DNA from 2 places in the Pseudescherichia sp. genome. Region 1 is predicted to be linked to the other one. Evidence: predicted binding sites of a transcription regulator. Region 1 holds the regulator's gene; the other holds the start of a gene.

Evidence for each region. The regulator Fur, encoded in region 1, represses iron uptake genes when iron is present. The targets are predictions, from matches to a motif close to ATAATAATGAGAACNACTATCAA.
Region 2: the regulator Fur is predicted to act here: its motif matches at 2,867-2,889, upstream of RTX96_RS11705 (TonB-dependent siderophore receptor).

The regions. Positions count from the first base shown of each region.
Region 1 is NZ_DAMBWA010000007.1:51,077-55,889, reverse strand. It holds gene RTX96_RS11180 (SDR family oxidoreductase) at 1-565, shown strand, start outside; gene RTX96_RS11175 (SDR family oxidoreductase) at 585-1,367, shown strand; gene fur (ferric iron uptake transcriptional regulator) at 1,554-2,012, opposite strand; gene fldA (flavodoxin FldA) at 2,302-2,832, opposite strand; gene ybfE (LexA regulated protein) at 2,982-3,275, opposite strand; gene ybfF (esterase) at 3,405-4,178, opposite strand; gene seqA (replication initiation negative regulator SeqA) at 4,349-4,813, shown strand, end outside.
Region 2 is NZ_DAMBWA010000007.1:166,781-171,593, reverse strand. It holds gene RTX96_RS11715 (TetR/AcrR family transcriptional regulator) at 1-78, opposite strand, end outside; gene RTX96_RS11710 (RamA family antibiotic efflux transcriptional regulator) at 253-597, shown strand; gene RTX96_RS11705 (TonB-dependent siderophore receptor) at 644-2,791, opposite strand; gene RTX96_RS11700 (alpha/beta hydrolase-fold protein) at 2,928-4,496, shown strand; gene RTX96_RS11695 (DUF1158 domain-containing protein) at 4,473-4,730, opposite strand; gene RTX96_RS11690 (YbdK family carboxylate-amine ligase) at 4,799-4,813, opposite strand, start outside.

The DNA.
Region 1 (4,813 bases):
GCATCATACCTTTGGCACTATTGATGTCTCTATCCAAAACGCCGGCATTATCACTATCGACCGCTTCGATAAAATGACGCGTCAGGAGTTCGATAACGTCCTCAACGTGAATACCACCGGCGTATGGCTATGCTGCCGCGAAGCCGCAAAGTATATGGTCAAACAGCAGAGCGGACGTCTGATTAACACCTCCTCCGGGCAGGGGCGCGTTGGCTTTATCTACACCCCGCACTACGCCGCCAGCAAAATGGGTGTGATTGGCATTACCCAAAGCCTCGCCCTTGAGCTGGCCCAGCACAACATTACGGTTAACGCGTTCTGCCCAGGGATCATCGAGACCAATATGTGGGACTACAACGACCGTGTCTGGGGCGAGATCCTGAGTACGCCAGAGAAGCAGTATAAAAAAGGCGAACTCATGGATGAATGGGTGCAGGGGATCCCCCTTAAGCGGGCGGGCAAACCTGCCGACGTTGCCGGGCTGGTGGCATTTCTGGCGTCCGAGGACGCGGCCTACATTACAGGACAAACCATCAACGTGGATGGCGGCTTGATCATGTCGTAACACATTTTGGAGTGAAATCATGGATAAATATTTTTCCCAAAGACTGTTTGATTTAAGCGATCGCGTCGCGTTTGTTACCGGGGCAGGCAGCGGTATTGGTCAAATGATTGCTTACGGTTTTGCCAGCGCGGGGGCGAAGGTGGCCTGCTTCGATCTGCGTGAGGACGGTGGCCTGGCGGACACCGTGAGCACTATTCAGGAGATGGGCGGCAGCGCCTTTGCTTATACCGGCGACGTACGCGATATCGCCCATCTGCGCGCTGCCATCGCTGAAGTGAAGACGCAGTTTGGCCGCCTTGATGTGGCGCTCAACGCCGCCGGGATTGCCAACGCCAATCCGGCGCTGGAGATGGAGCCCGATCAGTGGCAGCGGGTGATCGATATCAACCTCACCGGCGTCTGGAACAGCTGCAAAGCCGAGGCGGAGCTGATGCTGGAGAGCGGCGGTGGCTCGATCATTAATATCGCCTCTATGTCAGGGGTGATTGTTAACCGGGGTCTGGAGCAGGCTCACTACAACTGCTCTAAGGCGGGGGTGATCCACTTAAGCAAAAGCCTGGCGATGGAGTGGGCGGAGAAAAATATCCGCGTCAACACGATTAGCCCAGGCTACACGGCGACGCCAATGAACACCCGTCCAGAGATGGTGCATCAGACAAAATCGTTTGAGAGCCAGACGCCGATGCAGCGTATGGCAAAGGTTGAAGAGATGGCGGGCCCGGCGATTTTTCTTGCCGCGGATGCCTCATCGTTCTGCACCGGTGTAGATCTGCTGGTCGATGGCGGGTTTGTTTGCTGGTAACGGGAGATGCTTTTTCGCCCGTTGGGCACAGTGTGGGTTTGTAGGCCCGCGTAAGCGAAGCGCCACCGGGCGTTATTATGTTGACGCTGCAATGCCGGGCGGCACTGCGTTTGCCCGGCCTACGGTCTCGCTCTTCCCATAAAAAAGGGCCACCCTAAGGTGGCCCGTTTTTTGTTACCGTTTCAATCACAGCTTACGCGGCGTCGTTTCATGCGCGTGTTCATTTTCACGGCAGTCGCCTTCGGCACAGTGACCATAGAGATAGAGGCTGTGGTTCGTCAGGCGGATGCCATGCTTAGTGGCGATTTCACGCTGGCGAGCTTCGATAGAGTCATCGCTAAATTCGATCACTTTGCCACAGTCGAGGCAGATCAGATGATCGTGGTGATGCTGCTGAGTCAGTTCGAAAACGGATTTGCCGCCTTCAAAGTTATGACGGGTCACGATCCCGGCATCATCAAACTGGTTGAGCACGCGATACACGGTAGCCAGACCAATTTCCTCGCCCATATCGATCAGTCGCTTGTATAAGTCTTCCGCACTGACATGATGGTTATCCGGTCCCTGAAGCACTTCCAGAATTTTTAAACGAGGAAGCGTGACTTTCAAGCCGGCCTTCTTTAATGCGGTGTTATTGTCAGTCATGCGGAGTCTGTCCTGTTGCTAATCGATCCACTTCCGAGGCGGAAGTTAATGAGAATGACCTTGAGTAAATGCGTCTCATTATAGAATTGCCACTTCTAAATGAAAACTACAAGTCCTCAAGTAAAGTATGCGTATAAAACGTGGCCTCGCCAACAAACAATCGTTGCGCGACCCGTTTGACCAGGGGATATTGTACAGGTATGTACGCGAAAGTTAAAAAATTGTAGCAATTATTTCTATTGCTTTTATCTATCAATAGCGGCGCAGCACGAAGGCCACGCCGTTAACATCAGGCGTTAACGATCTCGTCCAGGTGTAGCTCTTCAGAGATCTGCTTGACCCACTTCTCAACGCGCTCGGCGGTCAGCTCCGGCTGACGATCTTCGTCAATAGCAAGTCCGACGAAGTGGTCGTCATCGGCCAGGCCTTTAGACGCTTCAAAATGATAACCCGCGGTTGGCCAGTGACCTACGATAGTTGCACCGTTGGGTTCAATGATATCACGAATGGTGCCGAGTGCATCACAGAAGTACTCTGCATAGTCCTCCTGATCGCCGCAGCCGAACAGCGCCACCAGCTTACCGTTGAAATCCACCTCTTCCAGGGTTGGGAAGAAGTCGTCCCAGTCGCACTGCGCTTCACCATAGTACCAGGTCGGGATGCCCAGCAGCAGGATATCATAGCCTTCCAGATCTTCTTTGCTGCTCTTGGCAATGTCATGCACGTCGGCAATCTCTTTACCAAGCTGCTTCTGGATCATCTTCGCGATATTTTCGGTGTTACCGGTGTCGCTACCGAAAAAAATGCCTGTAATTGCCATGAGTAAAATAACCTCTTGAAACTTAATAATATGGTGGTGGAGCACAGCCCACGGATAAGGGCAATAATAGCAGAACAGAGCCATACGCGAAATTCGTAATCGTTCGGACTGCACTCTGTGCTACATGAAAGTGTGATTTGACGAGATTTTCAGACGTCGCCCTGGCGATGCAGGGCCTGGAGCTGGGTGAGCAGCAGCTCTTCGATCAGCTCGCTGCGGCTCATCTGCCGGGCATCGGCCAGCGCATTGAGCGCCTCAACGGCGTCAGCGTTCATCTTCAGCTCGACGCGCTTAAGTCCGCGAACTTTATCGCGTTTAAGCTGGTTGCGCTTGTTGATGCGTAGCTGTTCGTCACGCGAAAGCGGATTCGTTTTCGGTCGTCCCGGGCGACGCTCGTTCGCGAACAGATCTAGTGTCGTACGGTCCGTTTGTTCTTTTGCCATGATTTAGGGTGACGTCGGGGAAAACAGGCTGCCAGGGTAACCCTGTGCGATTAGCGCGCCATCATACATCAGCAGAGCAGGGACGCCAACGACCGTAAGCCCTGCCGCGTCCGGTCGCCGGGTTTTTAATCAGCCCGCATCGTTTGCCAGATAGCGGCGGATCGCCCGCAGCACCGCCTCGGGCTTTTCAGCATGCACCCAGTGACCGGCTCCGGCAATCACATGCGCCCGTGCCTGCGGGAACTGGGCCAGCAGCGCATCGCGATGTGCCTCGGTGACGTAGGGCGACTGGCCACCGCGGACAAACAGCGCCGGGCGATCCCAGGCCGGTACGGTCTGCCAGCCAATAATCTCTTCATAGCGGTCCCACAGAACCGGCACGTTGAAGCGCCACTCACCGTCAATGAACGATTTCAGAAGAAACTGAATAACGCCCTCTTCATGCAGGGTCTGACGCATCAGCGCAGCGGCCTGCTGGCGGCTGGTGGCCCCTGCAGCCGTCACCGCCTTGATAGCGGCAAAAATCTCGTCATGACGACGTACCTGATAGTCAACCGGGGCAATATCAATAGCAACCAGCCGATCGATCCGTTCTGGGGCAAGCGCGGTAAGCGCCATTACCGCCTTGCCGCCCATAGAGTGGCCGATAAAGGTGGCCTTTTCGAGGCCCTGCGCGTCGAGGGTATCCAGCAGATCCTGCGCCATCGCCGGGTAGTTCATCTCCGGCGAGCGGGGAGAGAGACCGTGGTTGCGCATATCCACCTGGATGATATCGTGATCGTTTACCAGATCGCGCGCCAGCACGCCGAGGTTGTCCAGGCTGCCAAACAGGCCGTGAACCAGGACAACGGGAGAATTGTTGTGCGGATGTTGTGCAGATTGCGCTCGGGTATTCAATTTCATGGCAAAGTTCTTTTTTTCGCTCTGTCGGGTTAGGGTATTATGTTGACCATTCTACCGCCTGGCTGCAAGGGGTCGACGCGAACCGACTTTTGCCTGACGTTAACCGTTGTTGAGATTTCGCCTATAATCCCAACAGCTTGTATTCAGATAAGATACTCCACTGGATTAAAATGAAAACGATCGAAGTTGATGATGAGCTTTACAGCTATATTGCTAGCCATACCAAACACATCGGCGAGAGCGCATCCGAGATTTTACGCCGGATGCTGAAGTTTACCGCCAACGGCAGCAGGCCAGCGGCCACCGCCCCGAAAGAGGCCGCCATTGTCAACGTCCCGGCCGAAGTGAAGCCGGTTAATCCTGTAAAAGACAAAGTCCGTGCCATGCGCGAACTGCTGCTCTCTGACGAATATGCAGAACAGCGCAAAGCGGTTAACCGCTTCATGCTGGTGCTGTCTACACTCTATTCATTGGATGAGAAAGCGTTTGCCGAGGCGACGGAGTCCCTGCATGGCCGTACCCGCGTCTACTTTGCGGGCAGTGAGCAGACGCTGCTGCAAAACGGGGCACAGACCAAACCTAAGCACCTGGCGAATACGCCATACTGGGTGATCACGAATACGAATACGGACCGC
Region 2 (4,813 bases), 120 kb from region 1:
GATACCTGACTGGGCAAACGCCTCGGTTGCCGCTTCCAGTAACGCCTGTTTTTTATCTTCACTCTTCGGACGAGCCACTACACTTTACCTCACACGCTGTTAAACCCTGATTGAAACATGACATCTGCCGCTCCGCAACGGCCTGTGTCAAAGATCGAAAATCATCTTGACGACTTTCTGCCTCTTTCTATAATGAGTGCTTACTCACTCATAATCAAGCTTCCGCGCTTAAAGAGCAGAGAGGAACCACGTATGAACATTTCCGCTCAGGTTATCGATACGATTGTCGAGTGGATCGACGACAATTTGCACCAGCCGCTGCGTATAGAAGAGATTGCCCGGCACGCGGGCTACTCCAAATGGCATCTGCAGCGGCTGTTTATGCAATATAAAGGCGAGAGTTTGGGGCGCTATATTCGCGAGCGCAAGCTGCGGCTGGCCGCCCAGGAGCTGCTGGATACCGATCAGAAGGTATTTGATATCTGCGTAAAGTATGGCTTTGATTCGCAGCAGACCTTTACGCGCATTTTTACCCGCACCTTTAACCAGCCGCCGGGGGCCTACCGCAAGGAGAACCACGGCCAGGCGCGGCATTAGATTTCTGTTGGCCCGGCAGGTCTGCGCCGCCGGGCGGAATGACATCTTACCAGGCGTAGCTAACCGTAGCGGTGGCGGTACGTCCGATGCCCCAGAAGCAGGCGCTGTCGCTGGCGCATGACGCCACGTATTTGGTATCCGCCACGTTATTAACGTTAAGCTGCACCGTAGCGCCTTTCAGGCTGCTGCTTGCCTCCCCCAGATCGTAACTCAGCATTGCATCGTAGAGATCCACTGCCGGAACGTTGAAGGTGTTACGCGCGTCGCCGTAGCTGGTGCCGATATAGCGCATACCGACGCCTGCGGTGAGGCTTTTAAGCGGGCCGGACGGCAGCGTGTAGCTGACAAAGGCCGAGGCCATATGGGTTGGGATCCGCGCCGGAGTTTTCCCCTGGGTGCCTGCCACGGTGGTACTGGCGGTCTCGGCATCGGTGTAGGTGTAAGAGCCAATCAGGTTCAGGCTATCAAACAGGGTAGAGTGGATCTCCGTCTCAACGCCTTTCGATCGCACTTCCCCGGCGTTTTCAAACCAGCCCAGCGAGCTGTTATAGGTCGGGACGTTGCTCTGCTTGAGATCGTAGACCGCCAGCGTCATCAGGGTGCTCTCCACCGGCTGATACTTCACGCCCACCTCGGTCTGCTTGCCGGTGGTGGGTTTGAACGGGGCCAGGCCGGGCGCACGGTTGGTTTGCAGGTTTGGCTCAAACGAAGTGCTGTAGCTGATATAGGGCGAGAGACCAAAATCAAAGGCGTAGAGCAGCCCGGTCCGCCAGGTGAACTTATTATCGTTCTGCTGCACGCTGCCAGCATCGGAGGTGAAGTCGCTGGTGCGCACCTCATCCCAGTCGTAGCGGCCAGAGAGCAGCAGCTCCCAGCTGTTCCAGCTCAGCTGATCCTGCAGATAGAGACCCATCTGGTCCAGATCCTGCTGCTCATCGGAGGCGGTGCTGAAGGTGCTTTCGTCAACGTTAATGCCGTAGACCGGATTTAGCCAGTTCAGATTGTACTGTGCACCTGTACCGCGCTTCAGACTCTGATCGTCCCGGCTGGATTTGTAATCCAGGCCGCCCAGCAGGGTATGGTTCACCTCTGCGGTCGTAAACTGCGCTTCCAGCTGGTTATCGATGCCAAACTCGTCGGTCTGACGCTCCTCATGCTGCGCGCGGCGGGTCAGGAGGGTACTGTTCGGCGCGCTGGTGGCATAGACGAGGTAGCGGTACTTCTGCTTGATGGTGGCGTAGCGTGCATTCTGGCGGAAGGTAAAGACGTCATCGAACTGATGTTCGAACTCATAGCCTACCATCGTCTGCTCGCGCCACGACTGGTTATAGTTCGGATCGCTGACGTTGAAGTCCAGCGGAATGTGCTGGCCGTTGGCGCTCCGTACCGTACCGTAGGCGGGCAGGAAGTTGCGGTAGCCCGCGTCCGGATCCTTCTGGTAGCTGGTGAGCAGCGTAAAGCGCGTCTGATCGTTAGGGTACCAGGTCAAGGCCGGGGCGATAGCCACGCGCTCCTCTTTATAGTCCTCTACCTGGCTGTGCTGGGTGCGGGCGATCCCGTTCAGGCGATAGAGCAGGCGGCCATCGTCGCTCAGCGTGCCGCCGAAATCGAATGTCCCCTCCGCCAGATCATCGTTGCCGGTGCGGAACTGGACGCGATGGATCGCTTCGCTGGTGGGGCGCTTGCTGGTCATGCTGATCAGACCGCCAGGGTTGACCTGACCGAAGAGCACCGAGGCGGGGCCGCGCACCAGCTCGACGCGCTCCAGCAGCCAGGGATCGACGGTGCCGGTTTGCGACGAGGCGGTTGCCCCGAAGCTCAGGCCGTCGAGGAATTTCGGCACGTAGCTGAAGCCGCGCACGAATACCTCATCGTTACGGTTTGAGGAGCCACGATACTCGGTAAAGACCCCTGCCGAGTAGCGCAGCGCCTGAGAGACAGAGGTAACGTCCAGGGCCTGCATCTGATCGCGGGTGATCACCGACACCGACTGCGGCGTCTTCACGAGCTCGGCTGAGGTTTTGGTTGCCGACAGCGTTTTGGTCGCCACGATACCTTTCAGCGGCGCGGTAGGATCCTCTGCCGCGCCCGTGGTGACGACCAGCGTCTCCTCGTTGGCCAGCGCAGGCGTTGCCGCCCCGGCAGCCGCCAAACTCAGTAACCACGTCTGCATTATCTTATTATTTTTAAGCATTTTTATCTGTTCCCTTGCCTGTTTGAGAGCCCTGCCAGCAGAGCAGGGGCGCTATCATTAACGCGCTGAATGATATTGCAAATTATTACCATTTGTATTAGCGTTATTGGCAAATTTTGGTAGGGAAACGCGAATAATGAAGATGGCGGTAGGCGGTTTATTGATAGGCCTGAGTGCATTACCCGCGCTGGCGGCGACCTGTCATGCGCCAGCGATGCAGGGTGAGCAGCAGGGGAAATTCGATGCCAGCGGCGAGGTCTGTTTTCAGCTGCCGCGTTTAGAGGAGAACTATGTGGCGGCCACCCTCTATGGCGTGACCGATGCCCGCCTGCTGGATGGTAATAACCGTCGCCTGCGCACGCTGCTGGAGGATGGCCCACCCGACGGCGAGCAGTCGCTGCTCTTCGCCCTCCCGGTGCAGCAGCCTTCGTCGCTGGTGCTGCACGGGGAGGAGGGGATGCGCTGGCGTTTTAGCTGGCAGATGCACGAGGCGACGCCGCTGCGTCGAACCCAGGTGCTGGAGCCGGTCAGCCCGGCACTACAGCGGCTGGCGGCCCAGCTTGCTGCCGGAGGCTCCAGCGAGACCTTCTGGCAGGCGCGCCAGCTGGCAGGAACCCCGCTGATCGAGCCGGTGGACGCCAGCCACAAGCGCGTCACCTTCCTGTGGCGCGGTGCGCGCAGCAACGTCTTTATTCTCGGTTCACCGGGAGGCGATCACGATCCGCTCTTCCGGCTGGGCCACTCCGACGTCTGGTTCCGCAGCTACGTGGTGCCGAACGATACGGTGATGCAGTATAAGCTGGCACCGGACGTGCCTCAGCTTGCCGGGACCGCCGTGCCGCAGCGTCGCGCCATTCTGGTAAGCGCCCAGGCCGATCCCCTCAATCCACACTCCCTCAGCGAACCGCACAGCGATCGCTGGAAACGCGCTTCGCTGCTCGATCTTACCCCGGCCCGCTACTTCAGCAACGCAGCGATGGCCCAGCCGGTGCGCCACGGCACGCTGACCCGCCATCGGCTGCACAGCGAGCGGCTGAACAACAGCCGGGAGATAACCCTCTACCGGCCGCGCACGGCTCAGCCCGCACGCTGGACGCTGATCCTGTTTGATGGCAAAACCTGGCAGGGGGATTACCACACCGCCAGCGTGCTGGATGCGCTGATCGCTCGCCACGCGCTACCGCCGGTTAACGTGGTGTTTGTTGACAGCCTCGATGCGGCGCGGCGCGGCAGGGAGCTGCCGCCTAATCCGGCCTTCGCCGACTTTATGGCTCACGAACTCGTGCCGTGGCTGCGCCAGCGCGGCGTGGCGCTAACGCGCAATAAAACGGTGGTCGGTGGGGCAAGCTACGGCGGGCTGGCCTCCTCCTGGGTGGCGCTGCGCTACCCGCGCCTGTTTGGCAACGTGCTGAGCCTCTCCGGCTCCTACTGGTGGTCGCCGAAAGGCGAAGCCCCTGGCTGGCTGGCGCGTCAGTACCAGCAGTCGCCGCGCTACCCGGTGCGCTTCTGGGTAGAGGCCGGACGTTTTGAGACGCAAGGTAAAGGGGGCGGGATCTACCGCGACAGCCTGGAGTTTGCCCGAATGCTGAACGAGAAAGGTTACCGCGTCAGCTTTCATCCCTGGTCAAGCGGCCACGACTATGCCGCCTGGACCGAGGCGTTGGTCTATGGCCTGCGAGACTTAACGGGACGAGTGGTTCAGTGAAAACCAGCGCCGCCAGATAAAGCGCAGCACGTAGTACTCGATGGTCCCGAGCAGCAGGAACCAGGCGCAAAACAGCAGGGTATAGAGCTGGCTGGCATCAACCAGATGAAAGGTGGCGATGAGCTGCTGCGTCAGCGCGCCGCCTGGGGAGGGCACAGGCAGCAGCAGGCAGGAGAGGAAGGCCAGCAGTAAGATACCTGCGGCCGTCATCAGGGATTCAAACGGGTGCGTCATGGTGATGTTAATCGTCAGTTAAAACGATATTGTCAGCCATTTGCTATAGGGGCGCAACAGCAAGCGGCCTAATTGGCCGCCCA